Regions from separate parts of the Streptomyces sp. NPDC050732 genome, predicted to be linked through region 1. Evidence: riboswitches for the same ligand, from Rfam matches in the RefSeq annotation. Region 1 holds a riboswitch; each other region holds the start of a gene.

What was found. Region 1 has a riboswitch for cyclic di-AMP ahead of AB0H82_RS24180 (LysM peptidoglycan-binding domain-containing protein). Riboswitches for the same ligand answer to the same signal wherever they lie in the genome.
Positions count from the first base shown of each region.
Region 2: linked by a shared signal. The riboswitch ahead of AB0H82_RS13035 (M23 family metallopeptidase) and the one ahead of AB0H82_RS24180 (LysM peptidoglycan-binding domain-containing protein) in region 1 are both predicted to bind cyclic di-AMP.
Region 3: linked by a shared signal. The riboswitch ahead of AB0H82_RS04660 (C40 family peptidase) and the one ahead of AB0H82_RS24180 (LysM peptidoglycan-binding domain-containing protein) in region 1 are both predicted to bind cyclic di-AMP.
Region 4: linked by a shared signal. The riboswitch ahead of AB0H82_RS15350 (M23 family metallopeptidase) and the one ahead of AB0H82_RS24180 (LysM peptidoglycan-binding domain-containing protein) in region 1 are both predicted to bind cyclic di-AMP.

Region 1 is NZ_JBFAHP010000027.1:83,291-87,504, reverse strand. It holds gene AB0H82_RS24190 (catalase) at 1-325, opposite strand, end outside; gene AB0H82_RS24185 (hypothetical protein) at 647-1,390, opposite strand; gene AB0H82_RS24180 (LysM peptidoglycan-binding domain-containing protein) at 1,693-2,415, opposite strand; cyclic di-AMP (ydaO/yuaA leader) riboswitch at 2,420-2,576, opposite strand; tRNA gene AB0H82_RS24175 (tRNA-Met) at 3,364-3,437, shown strand; gene AB0H82_RS24170 (hypothetical protein) at 3,668-4,174, shown strand.
Region 2 is NZ_JBFAHP010000012.1:9,937-14,150, forward strand. It holds gene AB0H82_RS13030 (aldo/keto reductase) at 1-936, opposite strand, end outside; gene AB0H82_RS13035 (M23 family metallopeptidase) at 999-2,048, opposite strand; cyclic di-AMP (ydaO/yuaA leader) riboswitch at 2,096-2,243, opposite strand; gene AB0H82_RS13040 (PP2C family protein-serine/threonine phosphatase) at 2,465-3,550, opposite strand; tRNA gene AB0H82_RS13045 (tRNA-Met) at 3,820-3,893, opposite strand; gene AB0H82_RS13050 (YceI family protein) at 4,038-4,214, shown strand, end outside.
Region 3 is NZ_JBFAHP010000003.1:267,046-271,259, forward strand. It holds gene AB0H82_RS04640 (8-amino-7-oxononanoate synthase) at 1-480, shown strand, start outside; gene AB0H82_RS04645 (DUF397 domain-containing protein) at 513-737, opposite strand; gene AB0H82_RS04650 (helix-turn-helix transcriptional regulator) at 747-1,610, opposite strand; gene AB0H82_RS04655 (ATP-binding protein) at 1,883-2,335, shown strand; gene AB0H82_RS04660 (C40 family peptidase) at 2,379-2,852, opposite strand; cyclic di-AMP (ydaO/yuaA leader) riboswitch at 2,856-3,032, opposite strand; gene AB0H82_RS04665 (hypothetical protein) at 3,391-3,699, opposite strand; gene AB0H82_RS04670 (ATP-dependent Clp protease proteolytic subunit) at 3,707-4,214, opposite strand, start outside.
Region 4 is NZ_JBFAHP010000014.1:152,231-156,444, forward strand. It holds gene AB0H82_RS15340 (pitrilysin family protein) at 1-403, shown strand, start outside; gene AB0H82_RS15345 (pitrilysin family protein) at 400-1,785, shown strand; cyclic di-AMP (ydaO/yuaA leader) riboswitch at 2,015-2,177, shown strand; gene AB0H82_RS15350 (M23 family metallopeptidase) at 2,190-2,993, shown strand; gene AB0H82_RS15355 (GntR family transcriptional regulator) at 3,197-3,883, shown strand; gene AB0H82_RS15360 (HPr family phosphocarrier protein) at 4,021-4,214, opposite strand, start outside.

The DNA of each region.
Region 1 (4,214 bases):
GCAGCAGCACCGGGCCGCGCGGCCCCGCCTTCAGCGAATGGTCGGTCTCATACAGGCGCGCCCCCTGCGCGGTGGTCAGGTAGGCGCCCTCCTGGGCGACCTTCTCCTGCGGCACCCCGGTGGGCTGCCCCGTCGGGCTGTAGGTCTGCGGGCCGCGCTGGTCGGCCTTGGGCGGCAACGGCTCACGCGGCTTCGTGGGCTCCTCCACCGGCACCGCCTCCGGGCCCGGCGCACCGGGAATCTCGTTTGCGGACCGCATGGCGTTCTGGACCTTCTCCACGGCCTTCTCCGCGGCGGCCGACACGGGGTTCTTCTTCTCGCTCACTGGATTCCGATCGTTCGAGAGGGACCGTGCCACGCACAGCCGTGCGTGACACGCGGCAGGGGCGCTATCGCGAGACGACGGGTACCCCACGACTCCTTGTGGGACACATGTACTGCGCCGTCCGGGCCCCTCTCCCGACCCACCCGGCCGGACCCCGACACCAGTGCCTGCCGCACGGCAGCAGGCAGGCAGGCAGCAGGCAGGCCGGTCCGGCCGGCCTGCCGTCATGCCCGCCGTCCGTGGCCTGCCCTCACCCGGCCACCGGCGAAGCCGCCGGACCGTGACCGGCACCGGCCTGCCGCAGCGCTGCCATGAGCGCTGTCACGCACCGGCAGCCGCGGGCTGCTGCTCCTCGCCCTGCACCGGGCCGGCCGGCTCCTCGCCCTGCGCCGGCGCGGCCTGCTCGGGCACCGGCGCCGAAGCGGCGGTGTAGAAGACCGACGAGCCCTGCTTGCTGCGCTGGACCTGGCTCTTGGCCACCAGCCCTTCGAGGGTGGTGCGCACCACGGTCGTCTTGACGCTGCGCTGCGGGTGGGCCTGGCCCAGGGCCGTGGCGATCTCCGCCGCCGAGCGCGGCTCGCTCTGCGCGGCGAGATGCCCGCGGATCAGCTCGACCAGCGTCGGCTGCGCCGGCTTGGCGGGCCTGGCGGCCTCAGCCTTGCCGGCCCCGCTGCCGGAGCTCTTCCCGGCCCCCTTCCCGGAGCTCTTCGCGGCGGCCTTCCCCTCGCTCTTCCCGGCGGCCGCCTTGGGGGGAGCGGTCTTGCCCGCCCGCGCCCGCTTGCTCGCCGCCGCATCGGAGCCGGTGGACTTCTTCTTCGTACGGGGGGCGGGCACCGCGGCCCGCTCCTCCAGGGCCGCAGGCTCTGCGGGGGCCGGCTCCTCACCGAGCGCCTGCTGGATGCTGACCAGCACCGCGTGGTCGCGCTGATGAGCCGCCAACTGCTCCTGCAGGGAGGCGATTTCCGCACCGAGGCGCTGCTGCTCCTTGGCGTTGCGTTCGAGGTCGGCACGGACTTGAGCGGTGTACTGCGATGTCAGTTCGGTGGCGGAAACATTCTCGGACATGGGGCGCACAACCTTTCCCGGACCTGCGGCCGGAGTTGAAGAGCCTGCTGCACATGTGTGCTTCCCGAGGCCGGGGTTGGGGCCCGGGCCTGCGGGGTGACAGCAATATTCAGTACACAGATGCCCTGACACGGCGATAGTACGGACAACCGGAGCGGCCCATTCTCCTTGACCATGCTGTGAACTGACCCGAGTTTCCACACATCCGATGCCATGGGCGGCGGCTGCACCACGCGATGAGCCCCGGAACGCCAGGCGTTCCGGGGCTCAGTCACCGACCGGGAAAGGGGTGGGGGTGCGGTCTAGTACGGGCCGTTCACATTGTCGATCGAGCCGTAGCGGTCGGCCGCGTAGTTGCAGGCGGCGGTGATGTTGGCGACCGGGTCGTAGCTGTCCGTCGAGGTGCCGGGCACGTGGTAGGCGGAGAAGGTGGGGGCGATGACCTGCAGGAGACCCTTGGAGGGGGTTCCGGCGACCGCGTTGGAGTCCCAGTTGTTGATGGCCATCGGGTTGCCGGAGGACTCCCGCATGATGTTGCGGTGGATGCCCTCGTAGGTGCCGGGGATGCCGTGCTGGGCCATGATGTCGAGCGACTGCCGGATCCAGCCGTCGAGGTTGTTGGCGTAGGACTTCTTCACCGCGGCGGGCTCGGCGGCGGCATTGGTGCGCGCGGAGCGGTCCGCCCGCTCGGGGGCGGCCGGGGCCTGCTCGCCGAGGGTGAGCTTGAGGCCGGGGTGGATCAGCTTCGGGTCGTCACCGAGGACGCCGCGGTTGTCCTGGTACAGCTTCTGCCAGCCGCCGCTCACGGAGTGCTCCCGGGCGATCTCGGCCAGGGAGTCACCCGCGACGACGACATAGGTCTTGGGGGCCGCGGCGGGCTTGGCGGCCGCGGCGGCCGGTGCGGCGGCGGCCGTGGTGGCGCCGAGCACCGGAAGAACGAGCACGGCGCCGCCGGTGCCCGCGGCGGCGATGCCCCGGGCGAGCGGGCTGGACTTGGGGCGGCGGTGCTTACCCTTTGCGGGCATGACGAATTCCTCTCCGTCGCCTGCGGGGTGAGCTGTCGGGTTCGGACGGGAGCTGTCCGGTCGCAGGGCATGCGACTTCACCCCGAGCCGTCCCGTCACCGGGATCGGCGGCTTACCTGGGTCCCCCGCTCCTGCCGTGCGTGAGTCAGTGGGTGTGGGTGGGAGAGTTTCCGGACAGCGGCAGGATTCGGCGTTCCATCCGGATTGACGGTGACGTTAGGCGAGAAAGCCGGTGCGGAACAAGGCCGGAATTCGAATACGGGGAATGCGCGGGGCCCGTCCCGGGTGAGAAGAACCCCGCCTCCTCTTTGATCAAAAACCCAACTCTCTTTGCGCGGAACGAAAACACGCTCAGCGGCCCGCGACGCCGTGGGCCTCCGGGCGTGACACATTTCACTGGCACGTAAGCCGCCAAAGCCCTGATGGGGATATTTTTGGTTAAATGCGGACACGATCAAAGATGGCCATTCGTGCCAGAACGGGCATATCACCATCGGCGCCGACCTGCCGGCCTGGCAGGCCACCCGGGCGTGAGCGGTATCCCCTGCCGCCGCGGGTCCACAGCGGACACCGCGTCAATAACGCTTCTGGTAGGGGGGTATGGGGCCGGGCGCCCGTCACTCGTTCCATGCGGGCGGGCAGAACGGCAAGCCGGTAAAGAAAGTGACGCCTGCCCAGAAAAGAAGGACGGCCGCCGCGACGGGCACCCTGTCCGGGCGGCCCGCGGAATTCCCCTTTTCATTCCGGCGGAAAGCGGCCCAGGGGAGCGGATGTGAAAGGGGAAAATGTTCTGCGGCTGTGTACTGCACGGCCGGGCAAGGCACTTGCCCACCGGCCCGCGTACGGAATGCCGCCCGTCCGGCGGCTGCCGCGCCGCTCGCGGACGCCTCCCGGGGCCTGCGCCGTGGTGTGAGGGCCCTCCCAAGTGGCGTAGGGTGGAGGAACCGACGCGGGGTGGAGCAGCTCGGTAGCTCGCTGGGCTCATAACCCAGAGGTCGCAGGTTCAAATCCTGTCCCCGCTACTGCGACAGCAGGGCCCGGATCCCGTGCGGATCCGGGCCCTGCTGCGTGTTACGGGCGGCGGCCGCGCACAGGTGCCCGGTGGCGCATGTGCAACAGGGGCGTATGCGCGGGCAGTTGGGTGGAACGCGCCGAGCGGGCCGGGCCTGGGGCGTTCCCCGTCCGAAGCAGCGCGTACTGCTGATCAGGGCACCGCACCTGTCCAGGGCGCCGCCCATGTCAGGCTCCTCCCGTGGAGATACTCGAAGTCCTGACCGGCATGGCGATGACGGGCCGGCTGGGCCCGGTGTTCAGCGGCGCCGACTGGAGCGATGTGACCGCGGCTCTGGGCGAGCCGTGGGACATGGGAACCATGAGCCGGAAAAGAACGTGGCCGCGCCTGTTCGCCTACGGAGACCTGGAGCTGAGTGTCTGCCGCTGCCGCACGGTCTCCCTCATCTGTGTGCAGACCTGGCGCGAGGTCATCGAGCTCCCCGCGCCGCTGGCCGGGGGAGCGGACACCTTCCCGGCAGGCATCACGTATGCGGACGTGACCGACGCCCTGGACAGGGCCGGCTGCTCCTGGAAGCCCTACCCGCCGCTGACGTTCGGCACCCAGTGCTCGCTGGTGGCGGGCCCCGCGCAGGCGAACTTCACCTTCGAGACCCCCGGGGGCGAACAGCCCGTACTGAACGTCATGGGCCTGCCCGGCAACGCACATGACTGCCCCGCGCGGCCCGCAGGCCACCACCACCCCTGACTCCGGAGCTCAGCCCCACCGTCGCACAACCATTCGCCCA
Region 2 (4,214 bases), on a different contig from region 1:
CGCGGCGGTCAGCGCCGCGACCTCCGCCTCCGTCAGCTCCAGGTCGCCGACCGCGAGCAGGGCGGGCAGCTGCTCCACCGTGCGCGCGGAGGCGATCGGCGCCGCGACGGTCGGCTGTGCCGCGAGCCAGGCGAGCGCCACGGTCGCGACCTGGGCGCCCCGCGCCCCGGCGATCTCGTCGAGCGCGGCGAGGACACGGTCGCCCCGCTCGCTCCCCACGTACTCCTCGACCCGGCCGCTCCGCGCGCTCTCCACCTTGGCGCCCTTGCGGTACTTGCCGGTGAGGAAGCCGGACGCGAGCGCGTAGTACGGGACGGCCGCGAGGCCGGAGCGGGAGGCGACCTCCTGGAGCGGGCCCTCGTAGGTGTCGCGGGAGACGAGGTTGTAGTGCGGCTGGAGCGCGACATACCGCGCGAGGCCCTCGCGGTCGGAGAAGTCGAGGGACTCCTGGAGCCGCTCGGGGGTGATGTTGGAGGCCGCGATCGCCCGCACCTTGCCGTCCCGCACCAGCCCGTCGAGCGTTCCGATGATCTCCTCGACGGGGACCGACGGGTCGTCGTAGTGGGTGTAGTAGAGGTCGATGTAATCGGTGCCGAGGCGGCGCAGCGAGGCGTCGACCGCGCCCTTGACGGTGGTCGCGGAGAGGCCCTTGTACTCGGGGTGGGCGCCGGCCTTCGTGGCGATGACGACGTCGGAGCGGTTGCCGCGCTCGGCCAGCCACTCGCCGATGAGGTTCTCGGACTCGCCGCCCCGGTTGCCCTCCACCCAGGCCGAGTAGACGTCGGCGGTGTCGATGAAGTTGCCGCCGGCCGCGGTGTAGGCGTCGAGGACGTCGAAGGACGCCGTCCGGTCGGCGGTCCAGCCGAAGACGTTGCCGCCGAGGGAGAGCGGGAACACTTCGAGGTCGGAAGAGCCAAGCTGGCGAAGAGAAGTCATACGTCCCTCAACACCGCCACCGGAAACCGAATTCCGTTCACCGGGCCGGCAGCGGGGTCACGTCAGGGGTTCAGGCCCTTGCTCCGCAGCCAGCCGAGCGGGTCGATCCCGGAGCCGCCGGGCGTGTGGACCTCCAGGTGGAGGTGCGGACCGGTGACGTTGCCCGTCGCGCCGACGCGGCCGATGACGTCGCCCGTGTTGACCTTCTGGCCCGCGCTGACGTTGAGCGAGGACTGGTGGCAGTACCAGACCTCCGTGCCGTCCTCCAGTTCGAGCACGGTGCGGTAGCCGTACGCGCCCGCCCAGCCGGCCTCCTTGACGGTGCCGGTGTGCACGGCCTTGAGGGGGGTACCCGTGGGAGCGGCGAAGTCCAGACCCGTGTGGTGCCCGGAGGACCACATGGAACCGGCGTCACCGAAGTGCGACGTGAGGGTGTACGAGGAGGTGGGGATGGCGTAGCTCTTGGCGAGCTTGGCCAGGCGCTCGGCCTCGGCCTTCGCCTTCCGGGCCTCCTCTTCCTTCTTCTTCTTGGCCGCGGCCTCGGCGTCCGCCGCCTTCTCGGCCGCCTTCTGCTGGTCGGCCGCCTCTTCGGCGGCCTTCTTGACCGCGGCCTCCTCGGCCGCCGTCCGCACGGCGGTGTCCGCCTGCTCCTGCTGGTTCTCGGCCTGCTGCATGATGCGGGCGCGCAGCGCCTCGCCCGCGTCGGTGGTGCCCTGCTGGGCGTCGGCGGTGCTGACACCGGCGGCGGTGAGCGGGGCGGCGGCCACGGCCGTGGTCGTCTCCGGCGTGTCGTCGGACATCAGGGACCCGACGCCCGGCAGGGACTCGGCGGCCGGCAGCGAGTCCGCGACGGCGCCCACGCCCGGCAGGTCGGGCAGGGATATGGAGACCGGCGGCTTGCCGTCCTGCGCGGTGGCGATGCCGCCCGCGCCGACAGCGGCGATGACGCCCACGCCGAGCACGGTGGAGCTGCGGGCGAGCCCGCCGCCGCTCTTCTTGTGCACGCGGTGCCTGCCGCGGACGGGACGGATGGACTCCTCGGTGGGGTTCCACTCCTCGAAGGATTCGAGGGGGCCCTCGTCGTACGAGCCGAAGTCGTCGTCATTCGGCACGTACACGGCTCGGGGGGCAGGCCGGTTGGACGCCACTGGGGCGCGCTCCTTTCCTTCCTTCTCGCCTACCGGGTTAGCTGACGGGTTCGGAGCAGGAAGGTCTCCTACGAACACCTGGCACGGAGGCACAGCTGCCCGATTCACCCCAAGTTGGTGGTTCCCCGGCTCCCTTGCGGGATTAGGCGCGTGCGCGCGGAGCCGTCTCTAGTGACGGCTGGGACGACCGCGCTGCGTTATCGAACGTTAATAGACAGGGGGTCCGTATTCCAAGCCGTTCGGGTTGATCGTTAACGCTCATCGGCCGTACGTACCGGGACACGAGGGTGCGGACCGGGTCGAGTTGGCCCCCGATCTTCAAACACCGGAGCTTTACATTTCCTTGATCGTGTGTCAGTTGTTATGCGGAGTGGTGCACTTCAGTCACCGGTGGTGACCTCCGGATCGCCGGTGGCGGGCCGCCGCACCGCGAGCAGCGCCATGTCATCCGTCATGGCGCCCCCCGTGTGCCGCCGCACCTCCCCCGCGAGGGCGGCGAGCAGCGCGTGCGGGCCGCCCCGGCCCGGGAAGATCCGCCCGCCGAGCCGCGCCGCGGGATCGTAGAACTCCCCCGCCGCGTCGCGCGCCTCCGACAGGCCGTCCGTGTAGAAGAGCAGCGTCGCGCCGGGCGGGAACTCCGACTCGTCCGCCCGGTCCGGCCAGACCCCCAGGTCGCCCATGCCGAGCGGCAGCGCGGGCTCGCTCGCCGACATGACGCACAGCCGCCCGTCGCCGCGCAGCAGCAGCGGCGGCGGGTGCCCGCGGTTGATCAGGCGTACGGAACCCTCGCCGTGCCGGATCTCCGCGAGGACGGCGGTGGTGAACCCCTCGAACGCGTCGAGACCGTCGCGCCGGGTCCCCTCGCGCGCCAGCGCCCGCTCCAGGCGCTGCGCCACCGCCTCCAGGGTGGCCTCCTGCTCGGCGGCCTCCCGGAAGGCACCGATGACGACGGCGACCGCCGCGACCGCGCCCATGCCCTTTCCGCGTACGTCGCCGACGATGAGCCGCACGCCGTGCGGGGTGTCCTGCACCGCGTACAGATCGCCCCCGATGAACGCGTCCGCCTGCGCGGCCTCGTACCGTGCCGCGATGTCGAGCCCGCCGATGCGCGGGTCCGGCGCGGGCAGCACGGCGCGCTGGGTGGCCTCGGAGATGGAGCGGGCGATGGCGAGCCGGTCGTTGCCGCGGCGCACGACACGGTTGATCACGATCGCGAGGGCGGCGACGGTCGCCACGGTGACCACTTCGGTGACGACCTCGACATGGCTGCTGACGCCGTTGCCGTAGTGCAGGAAGAGGACGGCGCCGGTGGCCGCCGCGCCGGTCAGGACGGTACTGAGCAGCGAGTAGAAGGGAGCGGCGATCAGCGGGGCGGCCGTGAAGAGCGGGGCGGCGGTGAACTCCGGCGGGGTCGCGGCGTCGTAGCAGACCCCGACGATGAGCAGCAGGAGCGGCAGGACCCGCACGAAGGCACGCTCGGGACCGGTGGCACCCCTGGCCCCCTTGGCCCCCCTGACCCTCCCGTCGTCGGGTCCTCCTCGCTGCCCCACCGCTTGTCTCCCGCCGACTCCGCGCCCATGACCGCGCTCCACCCAGGGTTCCCGCAGCGGGAGGAGGCTGCGACCTGGTGCGGGCCGGGCGGGTGACGTCACACCCGCGCCCGAACGAAACACCCGGGCCCGGAAAACACCCAGGGCCCGGAACCATGTTCTGGTTCCGGGCCCTGGGTCTTCAGTAGCGGGGACAGGATTTGAACCTGCGACCTCTGGGTTATGAGCCCAGCGAGCTACCGAGCTGCTCCACCCCGCGTCGGTAAACCCAACAGTACGCCATCCGGAGGGGTGCGTCGAACCACTTGACTCAGGGTGGGCCGCCGCTTGAGCAGCCCGAAGGGGTGCGGACCCCGGCGGTATGTTCGTGCCTCCACGACCCATCCACGGGAGTGACCAGGCAATGCCAACCATCAGCAAGCTCAGCGAACTGAGCGGCGAGTACGTCCTCGACACCGCCCGCACCCGGCTCGGCTTCGTCGCCCGGCACTCGGTCGGACCCCAGGTCCGCGGGCACTTCGAGGAGTTCGAGGGCAGTGCGCAGCTCGACGGCGACGATCCCTCGAAGTCCGGCATCCAC
Region 3 (4,214 bases), on a different contig from region 1:
GGCGACACCGTGGTCACCCTCACCCTCTCGAAGTCCCTCGGCAGCCAGGGCGGCGCCGTACTCGGCCCCGCCGGGGTCATCGAGCACCTGGTGAACGCCGCCCGCACCTTCATCTTCGACACGGGGCTCGCGCCCGCCGCGGCCGGCGCCGCCCTCGCGGCCCTGCGCCTGCTGCGCCGCGAACCCGGCAGGGCGGCACGGGTCCGCGAGGTCGCGGCCAAGCTGCATCGCCGCCTCACGGCCGACGGTCTGTCGGCGGTGCGCCCCGACGCCGCCGTCGTCTCCGTACGCGCGCCGTCACCGGAGCAGGCCGTCCGGTGGGCCGCCGACTGCCGGGCGGAGGGTCTCGCCGTGGGCTGCTTCCGGCCGCCGTCGGTGCCGGACGGCATCTCACGGCTGCGGCTGACCGCCCGCGCCGATCTCACCGACGCACAGCTCGCCGGTGCGGTACGGGTGATCAGCCGCAACGCACCCCGATGAAGCGTGCCGGGCCCGCGCGGGGCCGGGGCCGCTTACCGGAGGCAGTTGATGAACGACTCCCAGGGGCCGGGGGAGAAGAGCAGGGCTGGCCCTGCGATGTTCTTGGAATCACGCACGGCACGCAGGCCGGTCAGCGGTTCCGAGTCGAGAGTGGCCGTCTCGACACAGTTGTTCATTCCGTTGCTGTAGCTGCTGCGCTGCCACCGCGCACCTTGAATTCTCGTGCTGGAAGGTACGTACCGAGGCATTGCGGTCATTGTGCCTCCTTACGCGCCGTCGCATAGCCCGGCGATGAAATCCGTTGAGTCCTCGGGTGAGAGCGCTTGTACCTGAAGGGAGTTGAAGGCCTCCGTGTACGCCTGGAGGTCTTCTTTCCGTTCGAGGTAGAGGCTACTCGTCAAATGGTCGAGAACAACCACATCCAGATCAGCAATGTCCGGAAATGAAAAAATAACGAAAGGACCGATCAGGCCCACATGCTCACCTGCGGCGAACGGCAACACCTGAAGCCGAACGTGAGGCATGTGAGACGCCTCCCTCAACCGGATCAACTGCCCCGCGAAGACACCCGCCCCGCCCACCGGCCGCCGCAGCACCGCCTCATCCATGACCACGCTCAACCGCAGCGGCGGATCCGAGCGCAGCACGTCCTGCCGGGCGAGGCGGACCTCCACCAACGCCTCGACCTGCTCCTCCGGCAGCTCGCCGAGCGCGGCCCGGGTCACCGCGCGTGCGTACTCGGAGGTCTGCAGCAGACCGGGGACCACGGAGGTCTCCAGCGTGCGCACCCAGCTCGCCTGCGACTCCAGGCTGATGAAATCGCGGTAGGTGGCGGGCAGCAGATCGCGATAGGCCTTCCACCAGTGATGACGTCCCGCGCCCGGGTCGTCGGCGCCGGCGAACGCGATGAGCAGCTCGCTGCGCTGCGGATCCTTGACCTGATATGCCTCCATCAGCAGCCGCACGTCGGCGGCCTTCACGCCACTGCGGCCCGTCTCGATCCGGCTCACCTTGGACTGGTGCCAGCCGACCTTGGCGGCGGCCTCGCTGCTGGTGAGTCCCGCGTGACCGCGCAGGGCACGCAGGGCGGCGCCGAGCTGACGACGGCGCACCGCCGGGCCGTACTGCATGCCCGTCTCCTTTCGGACGGAGCCGTCGGATCTCCCGGCGGCAGGGCAGGGCAGTAGGCGAGATTAGAGGAAGTACCGCTCTCCCGCCCAAATACGGTCTGCCGTAGCAGAGTTCACCGCTTCGAGCGACAGATATATGCACATCTCGGTGGATCGCCACCCGTGACCGGCCAAGGAGTGGCAGGCTGGCGCGAAGCACCAGTCCGGGACTGTCAGCGAGTCATCCGCCGCGAGCCGGAGACCGGTCCCGGTGGGAAAGGGACAACGTCGCCATGGCAGACCACCAGGAAGCCTCCGTCACCCTGCCGAGCGATCCTGTCTCGGTCCCCGCCGCCCGGAAATTCGTATCCCGCGCGCTCGCGGAATGGGGCCTGCCAGGTGACGCGGAGGTGGCCGACACGATCAGGCTGATCGTCTCTGAACTCGCCACCAACGCCGTGCAGCACACGCTCGGCCAGTCGCCCACCTTCACCGTGGACCTCGAACTGGACCGCGACGAACAGTTGCGCATCGGTGTCACCGACAGCCACCCCCGCTACCCCAAGCGGCTCCCCGCGGCCGTCCAGCAGGACAACGGCCGCGGCATGGTCATCATCCGCTGGCTGGCGGCCGAGTGCGGCGGCAGGCTCTCGGTCAGCCCCACCGACGAGGGCGGCAAGACCGTGTGGATCGCGCTGCCCTGGCAGGCACCTGTCCAGCGCGGCTCGCGTGACGACGCCCGCTGACGGGCTCGGCCGCCGTCCACGGACGCCGCGCTGGACGGTGCGGTCAGCGCACCCTGCCGTACCAGACGCTGTTGGACCAGATCTTCTCCAGGCGCACCACGGTCCCCCTCTTGGGGGCGTGCCAGATGCGGTTGTTACCCGCGTAGATCCCGACGTGGTAGACGTTCCGACCGGAGTGGAAGAACACCAGATCACCACGGGTCCGCTGGGACCTGGAGATGTGCTTGGTCTTGTTGTACTGCGCGGCGGCCGTGCGAGGCAGCTTCTTGCCCGTCTTCTTGAACGAGTAGAGCGTCAGCCCCGAGCAGTCGAACCGGTTGGGTCCCGCTGCCCCGTAGCCGTACGGGGAGCCCTTCTTGGACGCCGCGATCTTGAGCGCCTTCGTTCCGTGTGTCGCTGCCTCGGCCTCCGACGTGAGCCCGGGGGCCATGACGGTGCCGCCTACCACGGCGAGCGTGAGGGCCGATGCGGCCCCTGTCCTGCTGAGCAGCGACGGAACATGATTCAGCGCGGTCATGCGCAACCCTTCGTCAGCCGCCTGTGAAGGATGACCTGTCGGGTTCGGGCAGGCGAAGATGCCCGGCCGCGTCGTGCTCTGCGGCTTCACCCCAAGGGCGTCGTCCGGACTTCCCGGACGGGCCCGTCGTACCTGGGTCCTCCACTCCTGCCGTTGCACCGATGTCGACCGGTCATCCGGGTGGCGGCAGGACTCGGCGTCCGCCCGGACCGCCCCGCCGCTGTGGCGGGGGCTTGTCGTCGGAAGGGATCTTGACCCGAAACAGGTCCGAAAACCGAGTCGAAACGGTGTTTTGTGAGGCTCCTCACGACTGACCTGTTCAGGTGGACACTGCCGAATTCGACGTTCCGCCGCACTCTCTGACGACCGCTCGACCAGCAGCGGAATGCCCGATTCCGCCCATGCTGTACTCGCTGGACGCAACTTCGGACCGCGCGGATGACGACGCCCGGGTACGCCGTCCGGGGTAGCCCGACTGGTCCGTTTCGAAGTCGCCCCGGACGGTTCCGATGTCGGGAGCGTGGCGGCCGACGGGGCTTCAGGAGCCTTGCGGAGGCGGCACGGTGAGTCGCCCCGCCCGCCGCTCGCCGTCGAGGACGCGCAGCGCCCGGGCCAGCGTGGGCGCGTGCACCTCAGTCTCGCCCCGCTGGTGCATGAGGGCGAGCGCGTCCCGCAGCGCGGTCGCCCGGCCGACCAGGGCCTGGGCGGCGCGCAGGCCGCCGTAGGTGTGCTCGGCGCGCGCCGGATTGATGCGGCCGAGCAGGTCGACGACTTCGAGATACCGGTCGATCAACTCTGCCTCGGCGTGCGTGAGGGCGGGCAAAGGGGGCAGTTCGGGCGGCAGCACCGGCGGCTCACCTCGGGTCGCGCGCGGCGAGCGAGGCCTTGCGGCTCGGGATGATCCGGTCCACGAGCCCGTACTCCAGGGCCGCCGGGGCGTCGAAGATCTTGTCCCGCTCGATGTCCGCGGTGATCTGCTCCGGGCTCTGCCCGGTGTGCCGTGCGAGCAGCTCTTCCAACTGCCGCCTTGTGCGCAGGAGTTCATCGGCCTGGATCGCCAGGTCCGTGGCCTGGCCCTGGAGGGGTTCGGAGATGGCCGGCTGGTGGATCAGGACGCGTGCGCCGGGCAGCGCGAACCGCTTGCCGGGCGTGCCGGCGGCGAGCAGCACGGCGGCGCCGGACGCGGCCTGGCCCAGGCAGATCGTCTCCACGTCGCAGCTGACGAACCGCATCGTGTCGTAGATCGCGGTCATCGCGGTGAACGAGCCGCCGGGGGAGTTGATGTACAGCGAGATGTCGCGGTCCGGTGCCTGGTACTCCAGGTGCATGAACTGCGCCATCACGTCGTTCGCCGAGGTGGCG
Region 4 (4,214 bases), on a different contig from region 1:
GGCGCCCTCGCTCGGCTGGCTGGACGTGAAGACGTCCGGCGACGTCGAGGTCCCCGTGATCGAGGCCGCCGTCGACGAGGAGCTGGCCCGCTTCGCCGCTGAGGGCCCCACTCCGGAGGAGATGGAGCGCGCCCAGGCGCAGTTGGAGCGCGAGTGGCTGGACCGGCTCGGGACGGTCGCAGGACGCGCCGACGAACTCTGCCGGTACGCCGTCCTGTTCGGTGACCCGCAGCTCGCCCTCACCGCCGTCCAGCGCGTCCTCGACGTCACGGCGGAAGAGGTCAAGGAGGTCGCCGCGGCCCGCCTGCGCCCCGACAACCGCGCGGTGCTCGTGTACGAACCCGTGACTGCCGCCGGCGAGGGCGCAGAGGCCGCTGAGGAAGAAGAGGAGGCGGCGAAGTGACCGAGGCCGCGACGATGCAGTTCCACCCCCAGCCCCAGGCGGGCCCCGCCAGGCCCTGGGCCTTCCCGGCGCCCGAGCGCGGCACGCTGCCCAACGGCCTCACCGTGCTGCGCTGCGACCGCCCCGGTCAGCAGGTCGTCGCCGTCGAGATCAACCTCGAAGCGCCCCTGGAGGCCGAGCCCGAGGGCCTCGACGGCGTCGCCACGATCATGGCGAGGGCCTTCAATGAAGGCACCGACAAGCACTCCGCCGAGGAGTTCGCCGCCGAGCTCGACCGCTGCGGCGCCACCATGGACGCGCACGCCGACCACCCCGGCGTACGCGTCTCCCTCGAAGTCCCGGTCTCCCGGCTCCCCAAGGCGCTCGGCCTGCTCGCCGACGCCCTGCGGGCCCCCGCCTTCGCGGACAGCGAGATCGAGCGGCTCGTCCGCAACCGCCTGGACGAGATCCCGCACGAGGCCGCCAATCCGGCGCGCCGCGCGGCCAAGGAGCTCTCCAAGGAGCTCTTCCCCGCGACCTCGCGCATGTCGCGTCCGCGCCAGGGCACCGAGGAGACGGTCGCGGCCATCGACTCGGCGGCGGTGCGCGCCTTCTACGAGAAGCACGTCCGCCCCGCCACGGCCACCCTCGTCGTGGTCGGCGACCTGGCAGGGACCGACCTGGACGCCGTCCTCGCGGACACCGTCGGCGCCTGGACGGGCTCCCCGGGCGAGCCGCGCCCGGTGCCGCCGGTGACCGCAGACGACCGCGGCCGCGTCGTCATCGTGGACCGCCCCGGAGCGGTCCAGACGCAGCTGCTGATCGGCCGCATCGGAGCCGACCGGCACGACCGCGTCTGGCCGGCCCAGGTTCTCGGTACGTACTGCCTGGGCGGCACCCTCACCTCGCGTCTCGACCGTGTCCTGCGCGAGGAGAAGGGATACACCTACGGCGTACGGGCGTTCAGTCAGGTCCTGCGTTCGGCGCCGGACGGCTCGGGCGCCGCGATGCTCGCCATCAGCGGCTCCGTGGACACCCCGAACACGGGACCGGCGCTGGACGACCTGTGGAAGGTCCTGCGCGTCCTCGCCGCCGAGGGCCTGACGGACGCCGAGCGTGACGTGGCCGTGCAGAACCTGGTGGGCGTCGCCCCCCTCAAGTACGAGATGGCGGCCTCCGTGGCGGCCACCCTCGCCGACCAGGTCGAGCAGAACCTGCCGGACGACTTCCAGGCGCAGCTGTACCGGCAGCTGGCCGCCACCGGCACCGTGGAGGCCACCGCCGCCGTCGTGAACGCCTTCCCGGCGGACCGTCTGGTGACGATCCTGGTCGGGGACGCCGCGCAGATCGAGGAGCCCGTCAGAGCGCTCGGCATCGGCGAAGTGAGTGTGGTCACCGGCTGAGCGACAGACCAGGCTGAGTTACAGGCCAGGCTGAGTGACAGTCAGGACATATCGGGACCCTGGTGACCGCTTCGGGCGCCGGGGTCCTCATATGTCCGAATTCGTATGGTGGTTGCCTGTCTGCCGTGTGGCGTGCGCTACAAAAGACGACTTCTGTTTGTCGATTGAAGGCGGCCCGTTTAGCGTCGACCCGGCTGTTCGTCGCGCAGTACGCCGCACCCGCGGCACCGGACAGTCATCGCCGAGTCCCCGTACGGCGCGAGCCAGGGGAGCCGGGGACCCACATGTCCCCTGGGGTGAATCGGGCACCTTGCCGTGAGGTGAGGGATCCGTAGGAGACCTTCCTGCTCCGAACCCGTCAGCTAACCCGGTAGGCGAGAAGGAAGGAAAGGATCACCCGCCACATGGCGTTCACCCGTGCCACCGGGAAGCACCGTCGTCCGAGCCGCCTCACGCGTACCACCGCGAACGTCGCCGGCGTCGCCGCGCTCACCACCACCGGTGTCATCGGCGGCCTCGCGGCCCCGGCGCTCGCCGCCCCCGACGAAGCGGCCATGGAGCACACCGGCCTGACCCAGGCGATATCCGTGGGCGACTCCCTCGCCGCGAGCATCGACGCGCAGGCCGCGGCGCAGCAGCAGGCCGCCGACGACGCCGCTGCCGCCAAGAAGGCCGAAGAGGCCGCCAAGAAGAAGGCCGCCGAGGAGAAGCGCAAGGCGGAGGCCGAGGCCAAGGCGAAGGCCAAGAAGGAACGCGAGGCCAAGGAGCGCGCCGCCCGCGAGGCCGAGCGCAAGCGCCTGAACGCCTACGTCTCCCCGATCAGCGGCTCGTACGTCTCCACGGGCTACCAGACCGGTGGCGCCATGTGGTCCTCCGGCAGCCACACCGGTGTCGACTTCCACGCGGCGTCCGGCACCCCGGTCCACGCGGTCGGCTCCGGCACCGTCGTCGAGGCCGGCTGGGGCGGCGCCTACGGCAACAACGTGGTCATCAAGATGAACGACGGCACGTACACCCAGTACGGCCACATGTCGTCCCTCGGCGTCACCGTGGGCCAGACGGTCACCCCCGGCCAGCAGATCGGCCTCTCCGGCTCCACCGGCAACTCCAGCGGCCCGCACCTCCACTTCGAGGCCCGCACCGGCGCGGAGTACGGCTCGGACATCGACCCGGTCGCGTACCTCCGCTCGCACGGCGTCAACGTCTGACGGACGGCGGACCCCCGCACAGTTCCGAAAGCCCCGGCTCGCCCAGAGCCGGGGCTTTCGCGTTGCCCTCGTTCGTTCCGCCCTTGGCCAAAAGATATCCATGGATTCCGGCCCGCCGTCGGAAATGCCGACGCTCTGCAATAGAGTCACTGAATGAGCGTCGGTCGACCGCGTTTCGCGGGGATTAAGGCGGAGGTCCGATCATGAGCGTTCCCGCGCACTCGGTATGCACGGCCATTCGGGACGACATTGTCGCCGGTGTCCACGAAAGGGGCGGCCGGCTCACCGAGGAACTCCTCGCCCGTCGCTACGGCGTCTCCCGGGTGCCCGTGCGCGAGGCCCTGCGCACGCTGGAGGCCGAGGGCTTCGTCGTCACCCGCAGGCACGCGGGCGCCTGCGTCGCCGAGCCCACCGAACAGGAGGCCGCCGACCTCCTGGAGGTCAGGACGCTGCTCGAACCGCTCGCCGCGGCGCGCGCCGCGCAGCGCCGCACGGACGCGCACCTGAAGGTGTTGCGCGGACTCGTCAGGCTGGGCCAGGAGCGCTCAAGGGGCGGCCTGGGGGAGGATCTGCGCTCCCTGGGCGGCTGGTTCCACGAGACGCTCGCCCAGGCCTCCGGAAGCCCCGGCCTCAGCGCGCTGCTCACCCAGCTCCGCCACAAGATCGCCTGGATGTACGTCGTGGAGAGCCCGGCGGCGCCCGTCGAGTCCTGGTCGGAGCACGCCGCGATCCTCGACGCGGTCGCCCGCCGGGACCCGGAGCGGGCCAGGGCGCTCACCGCCGCTCACGCCGAACGGGCGACGGCCGCCCACCGATTGCGCCCCGCGCTGCGCGCCGGCCGTGTGAGGGATTCGCAACATGCCGTAAACACAGTGAGCCTCCGGAATTAACGGAGGCTCCGTATACAAGAAGAAAGCTATTTCTTCGAGCGAATGCGCCCGCACACTCGACGCATACGCCCATATACGTCGATGGGGTCACCCGGTAATTCCGGGCGACCCCATCCACGTAATGCGGGAAACGTGTCCTAGACCGTCTCCGGAAGCTCTTCGAGCCCCTCCGAGACCAGCTTCGCCAGGCGGTCGAGAGCGGCGTCGGCACCCTCGGCGTCGGAGGCGAGCACGATCTCCTCGCCGCCCTGGGCGCCCAGGCCGAGCACCGCGAGCATCGAGCCGGCGTTGACCGGGTTGCCGCCGGCCTTGGCGATCGTCACGGGGACGC